Regions from separate parts of the Bradyrhizobium sp. AZCC 1678 genome, predicted to be linked through region 1. Evidence: predicted binding sites of a transcription regulator. Region 1 holds the regulator's gene; each other region holds the start of a gene.

Region 1 (2,268 bases):
TCTCGGTCCCTACTTCCCGACCGGGCAGACGCCAGCCTCACAAGCCGACCTGACCTCGGTCAGGGGTTTCGAAGGGTGTGCGCAGGGAGAAATCATCGAGGTCACAGGGAGGGTGCTCAATCTCGACGGCGAACCCGTTCGCGGGGTACCCGTCACGATCTGGCAGGCCAACACTTTTGGCCGCTACGTGCATGCCAACGACCTCAATCCCGCGCCGCTCGATCCACGCTTTGTCGGTTGCGTCGGCATTCTATCTGATAACGACGGCGTCTATCGGATCAAAACCGTCAAGCCTGGAGCTTATCCCGCAGGTCCAGATTGGATGCGCCCGCCTCATATCCACTTCGAAGTTCACGGCCGATTCGAGCGGCTGATCACCCAGATGTATTTTCCCGGCGAGCCGCTCAATGCCTGCGACAGGCTGCTCAACGCTGCGCTGCGTCCCGATCTGCTGATTGCAGAGCCACTTCCATCGGAAGATGGAGCAGACCATCGCGTTCTGAATTTCGATATCGTTCTTGCGCGGGGCTGACTTCGGTCGCGCCCTACTCCACCTTCGCAAACCTGTCATCCAGCGCATACCCCGCGCCGCGCACGGTGCGGATCGGGTCCTGTTCGCGGCCCGGGTTGAGCAGTTTGCGCAGGCGGCCGATGTGGACGTCGACGGTGCGCTCGTCGATATAGATGTCGCGGCCCCAGACGCTGTCGAGCAACTGCTCGCGGCTGAAGACGCGGCCGGGATGCTCGAGAAAAAATTCCAGCAGGCGATACTCGGTCGGGCCGAGATCGATGGAGCGGCCCGAACGCGCGACGCGGCGTTTTTCGCGGTCGAGTTCGATGTCGCCATAGGTGAGCACGGTGGCGAGCCGCTCGGGACTTGCCCGCCGCAACAGGCCCTTCACCCGCGCCAGCAGCTCCGGCACCGAGAACGGCTTGACGATGTAATCGTCGGCGCCGGTCGCCAGGCCCCGCACCCGCTCGCTCTCCTCGCCGCGTGCCGTGAGCATGATGATCGGCAATTGCTTGGTCTCCGGCCGGGCGCGCAGGCGGCGGCAGAGTTCGATGCCTGACAGCCCCGGCAGCATCCAGTCGAGCACGACGAGATCCGGCACGCGCTCCTTCAGCCGCGTATCGGCGTCGTCGCCGCGGGCGACGGTTTCGACGTCATAGCCTTCAGCGTCGAGGTTGTAGCGCAACAGCGTGGTCAGCGCTTCCTCGTCCTCGACCACCATTATGCGCGCGCTCATTCTTGTATCCCTCAGCTATTCGGTATCGTGGTCGCAAACGTCGTCATGTCGCCCTTGGGGCGCTGGTCGAGCATCTGCTGTCCCTCGATCATGTAGAATACGGTTTCGGCGATGTTGGTGGCGTGGTCGCCGATCCGTTCGATGTTCTTGGCGCAGAACATCAAATGAATGCAGAACGAGATGTTGCGCGGATCTTCCATCATGTAGGTGAGAAGTTCGCGGAACAGCGAGGTGCAGATGGCGTCGACTTCCTCGTCGCCCTTCCAGACCGCCATCGCCGCCGGCAGGTCGTGCGCCGCATAGGCATCCAGCACCGACTTGACCTGCGACTGCACCAGATCGGTCATGTGCTCGAGGCCGCGGATCAGCTTCAGTGGCTGGAAATCGTTCTCCAGCGCGGCAACCCGCTTGCCCATGTTCTTGGCGAGGTCGCCGATCCGCTCCAGATCGGTGGCAACCCGCATGGCGCCGACGATTTCGCGCAGGTCGATCGCCATCGGCTGGCGCCGCGCGATGGTCAGCACCGCGCGTTCCTCGATTGCATGCTGCAGGCGGTCGATTTCAACGTCGGCAGCGACAACGCGCTTGCCGAGCGCGACGTCGCGGCGGATCAGCGCATCGACGGATTCGGTGATCATGCGTTCGACCAGGCCGCCCATCTCGGCGACCAGGCGGGTCAATTCCTGAAGATCGCTGTCAAATGCCTTGGCGGTGTGTTCAGAAGCCATGTGTTATCTCCTCAACCGAACCGGCCGGTGATGTAGTCCTGGGTGCGTCGATCGCTCGGCGAGGTGAAAATCTTGTTGGTGTCGTCGAACTCGATCAGCTCACCGAGATACATGAAGGCGGTCTTGTCCGAGACGCGGGCCGCCTGCTGCATGTTATGGGTGACGATGGCGATGGTGTAGTCCTCCGCCAGCTCCTGGATCAATTCCTCGATCTTGGCGGTCGAAATCGGGTCCAGCGCCGAGCACGGCTCGTCAAACAAAATCACCTCGGGCCGCACCGCGACCGTGCGCGC
Region 2 (2,268 bases), 420 kb from region 1:
GCCTACTCGACCGACAGCAATCTGCTCGGCGCGACCCACGAGGCCAAGGATCTCGAGCACCTCGACAGCGGCATCAAGATCGTCAATCCGATCATGGGCGTGCCGTTCTGGCGCGACGACTGTGCCGTCCGGGCCGAAAAGGTCGCCGTGCGTTTCGAAGAGGGCCAGCCGGTCGCGCTGAACGGCCAGACCTTCGCTGATCCCGTCGCGCTGTTCCTTGAGGCCAACGCCATCGGCGGCCGGCATGGCCTTGGCATGAGCGACCAGATCGAGAACCGCATCATCGAGGCGAAAAGCCGCGGCATCTACGAAGCCCCCGGGATGGCGCTGCTGCACATCGCCTATGAACGCCTGGTCACGGGCATCCACAACGAAGACACCATCGAGCAATACCGGATCAGCGGCATGCGCCTTGGCCGGCTGCTCTATCAGGGACGGTGGTTCGATTCCCAGGCCCTGATGCTGCGCGAAACCGCCCAGCGTTGGGTGGCGCGCGCCGTCACCGGCGAGGTGACGCTCGAGCTGCGCCGTGGCAACGACTACTCGATCCTCAACACCGAGAGCCCCAACCTGACCTATCAGCCGGATCGGCTGAGCATGGAGAAGGTGGAGGATGCCGCGTTCACGCCGGCGGACCGCATCGGCCAACTGACCATGCGCAACCTCGACATTGCCGATACCCGCGCCAAGCTGGATCTCTACGGCAAGACAGGCTTGCTATCGAGCCCGGAAGGCTCCGACATCTTCAAGCTTGAGAGCGACAAGGGCGACAAGGGCTGAATCGGGCGGGAGTATCCTTAATTTTTCTGGATCATGCCGCGGGGCTTTGATTCCTCCCGGCCCGGCTGCCGACTCCCTGTGTTATGGAAGCGTCATTTTGCGCGGCTAGGCTCGCCGCGCCGCGCGCATGCGGCGTCGAATCTCGCCGTTCGCTGCGCCATTAGCGATCGCGGGGCATCGATCATGATCAAGCCAATTGCCGCAACCGCCGCTGCCATCCTGTTGTCGGCGTCGCCGACAGCAGCTCAAACGATCTATCCGATCGACCGCGCCGAAATCCTCGCCGGTGCCCATTTCGATTTCAAGGTCGAGTTTCCCGATCGCGTCGACCCGGCAAAACTGAAAGTGACGGTCAACGGGGCGGAATATTCCGCCGCGTTCGGCCAGAGCGGAAGCTTCGTCGATCGCGAAGATGGCAAGGACCAGTCGGCGCTGATCCTGCGCAATGTCGCATTGCCGAAACCCGGCAGCGTCACGGTTGAGGTCAGCGACGGTACGCGCAGCCGCAGCGTCGTGTGGACGGTTTATGATACCGGTCCGCGCATGGCGAAGAACGTGATCCTGTTCATCGGCGACGGATTGTCGCCCGCCCACCGTGTCGCCGCGCGCATCCTCTCCAAAGGGATTGCGGAGGGTAAGAGTCGCGGCAAGCTTGCCATCGACGACATGCCGCACATGGCGCTGGTGGCGACAGCAGGCTCGGATTCGATCATCACCGATTCGGCGAACGCCGCCAGCGCCTACGCCACCGGCCACAAGACCGCCGTCAACGCGATGGGCGTCTACGCCGACCGTACCGCAAGTCCGTTCGACGATCCCAGGGTCGAAACCATAACAAGCGTGGCGAAGCGGCGGCTTGGCCTGGCGATCGGTATCGTCACCAACACCGAGATCGAAGACGCTACGCCTGCGGCGATGGTGGCGCATACCCGACGCCGTGCCGCTTATGACGAGATCGTCGAGCAATATTTCGCCGCCAAGCCGGACGTCCTGATGGGCGGCGGTAGCGCGAACTTCCTGCCGAAGGCTGCGGCTGGTTCCAAACGCAAGGACGACATCGACTACATCGCCCGCTTTCGCGACGCCGGTTATCAGGTGGCGATGACGAAGTCCGAGATGGACGCGTCGGCGGCGAAATCGGACACGCGCCAATTGCTCGGGCTGTTTGCGACCGGCAACATGGATGGCGCACTGGACCGCAAGTTTCTCAAAGGCGGCGGGGTCAAGAAGTTTCCCGACCAGCCCGACCTGACCGAACAGGTGCAGGCGGCGCTGAACGTGCTTTCGAGGAACGAGGCCGGCTTCTTCCTGATGGTGGAGTCCGGGATGATCGACAAATACGCGCATCTCCTCGACATGGAGCGCGCCGTCTACGACACGATCATGCTCGACAACGCCGTTCGCCTGACGCGCGACTGGGTGCGCGCTCGCGGCGACGACACGCTGATCCTGGTGCTGGCGGACCACAATCATCCGAACAGCCTGGTC
Region 3 (2,268 bases), 3.7 Mb from region 1:
ATGCGCGCCGTCACCGGATGGTAGTTGCCGGTGCCGGTATGGACGTAGGTCGTCAGGTTGCCGCCCTCGCGCCGCACCACCATCGACAGCTTGGCGTGGGTCTTCAGTTCGAGAAAGCCGTACACCACTTGCACGCCGGCGCGTTCGAGGTCGCGCGCCCAGCGGATATTGGCTTCCTCGTCGAACCGCGCCTTCAACTCGATCAGGGCGGTTACCGATTTGCCGGCTTCCGCAGCCTCGGCGAGCGCGCGCACGATCGGCGAATTGTTCGAAGTGCGGTAGAGCGTCTGCTTGATCGCGACCACGTCGGGGTCGCGTGCCGCCTGTTGCAGGAACTGCACGACGACGTCGAAGGATTCGTAAGGGTGATGGACGATCAGGTCCTTCTGCCGGATCGCGGCGAAGATGTCGCCGCCATGGTCGCGCACCCGCTCGGGATGGCGCGGCACGTAGGGCATGAATTCGAGGTCGGGCCGGTCGAGCCGCGTGAGCTGCGAGAGTTCGTTCATCGCCAGCACGCCGTCGACCAGAAATACCTCATCGTCGTCGGCTGCAAGCGCCTGCTGCACGAAGCCCCGCAGCGCTTCCGGCATCTTGGCTTCCATCTCGAGGCGGATCACCGATCCCCGGCGCCGTCGCTTCAGCGCACTCTCAAACAGGCGGACCAGATCTTCGGCTTCTTCCTCGATTTCGAGTTCGGAGTCCCGGATGATGCGGAAAGCGCCCTGGCCCTTGACAGTGTAGCCGGGAAACAGTCGCCCGATGAACAGGCCGGTAGCCTGCTCGAGCGGGATCAGGTGCACCGCGCCGTCCTTGTGGGGCATCCGGATGAAGCGGTCGATCTTGCCGGGCATGCGGATCAGCGCATTCATCGCCTTGCCGTCGGATACCCGCGACAACTGCAGCGCGATGGTGAAGCCGAGGCTCGGGATGAACGGGAACGGGTGCGCCGGATCGATGGCAAGCGGCGTCAGCAGCGGGAAGATGTTGCGGAGGAAGTGATCCTCGAGCCAGCTTCGCTCCGCCTTGGTGAAGTCGTGGCCGTCGACGAGCACGATGCTGGCCTCCGACAGGGTGGTGCGCAGATCGCGCCAGATGGCCTGCTGGTCGGAGGCGAGTTCCGAAACGTTCTTGTTGATGAGTACGAGCTGCTCCAACGGCGTCAGGCCGTCGGGGCTGCGCTCGGCAATGCCTTCACGGACCTGCGCCTTGATGCCGGCGACGCGGACCATGAAGAACTCATCAAGGTTATTGGCGGAAATCGACAGGAACCGGACCCGTTCCAGCACGGGATGGCCGGGATTGACCGATTCCTCGAGCACCCGGCGGTTGAAATGCAGCCAGGATAGTTCCCGATTGATGAATCGTTCCGGGCTCGTGGCAATAGAGGGTGGAGCCTCGGCAACTGATTCTTTTTCTTTTATTTCAATAACTTGTGCCGATTCCATAAGGCTTTGATCCATCTCGGGAGAGGCGTAGGACTAGTTTAAGGGGAATGCAGCTCACAGCATGTGATACGCCGATGACGTTTCAATGACATTGATGTTCCGCCTACAGCCGCCGTCAAGGCGGCAGGACGCAGCATGTGCCTTGCCAATCAGGCGTTGCGCAGCAGTTCCACAGCCAGTGCCCGGGTCACCGGCCGGCCGAGCCGCAGCGCCTCGGTATCCAGCAGGTCGACCGCCTGGCGGGCGGCGGCATAGGAGCGCTCGATCCGGGTGACGAGGTAGCTCACGACCGTCTCGTCGATGCTCAATTGGCGGTCCGCGCAGAATTTGACGATCAGGCCGCGAAACAGCAGGTCGTCGGGCGGCAAAAGCGACACGACGGGCGCGGCGCGCAGCCGCGACCTGAGATCGCGCAGTTCGACCTCGAATGCGACAGGCGGGACGCGCCCCGTGATCAGGACAAAGGCCTCGTCCTCGCGCGCGAGGTTCAGGAGGTGAAACATCGCGCGTTCGTCGAAATCGCCGGGCTTGAGGTCGTCGACCACCAGGGCGCCTGTGGCGAGCGCGCCGGGGACGGCGGCGGGGTTAAGCGCGTGCGCCGATATCGCGCGCGCGCCGGCCTGTTCGGCCCAGATCGCGGCGAGATGGCTCTTGCCGGAGCCCTCCGGTCCCACCAGCAGCATGATGCGGTTCGGCCAGTCCGGCCAGCTTTCGATCAGCGCGAGAGCGGCTTCGTTGGCCGGCCCTTCGAGGAAATTGTCGCGGGTCAGGCTCTCCGCATGCGGCAGCGCAAGGGCTAGCTGACGAGGTTGAACGCGGA

What was found. Region 1 encodes PhoB, which activates phosphate uptake and scavenging genes when phosphate is short. Its sites were predicted from a motif close to TGTCATNNANCTGTCAT; they were not measured.
Region 2: the regulator PhoB is predicted to act here: its motif matches at 860-876, upstream of V1294_RS04165 (alkaline phosphatase).
Region 3: the regulator PhoB is predicted to act here: its motif matches at 1,523-1,539, upstream of V1294_RS23685 (RNA degradosome polyphosphate kinase).

What each region holds. Positions count from the first base shown of each region.
Region 1 covers NZ_JAZHSE010000001.1:1,295,062-1,297,329, reverse strand. Annotated here, with positions in the region: gene V1294_RS06100 (protocatechuate 3,4-dioxygenase) at 1-532, shown strand, start outside; gene phoB (phosphate regulon transcriptional regulator PhoB) at 546-1,247, opposite strand; gene phoU (phosphate signaling complex protein PhoU) at 1,259-1,975, opposite strand; gene pstB (phosphate ABC transporter ATP-binding protein PstB) at 1,987-2,268, opposite strand, start outside.
Region 2 covers NZ_JAZHSE010000001.1:872,912-875,179, forward strand. Annotated here, with positions in the region: gene argG (argininosuccinate synthase) at 1-780, shown strand, start outside; gene V1294_RS04165 (alkaline phosphatase) at 964-2,268, shown strand, end outside.
Region 3 covers NZ_JAZHSE010000001.1:4,980,652-4,982,919, reverse strand. Annotated here, with positions in the region: gene V1294_RS23685 (RNA degradosome polyphosphate kinase) at 1-1,448, opposite strand, end outside; gene V1294_RS23680 (chromosomal replication initiator DnaA) at 1,598-2,268, opposite strand, start outside.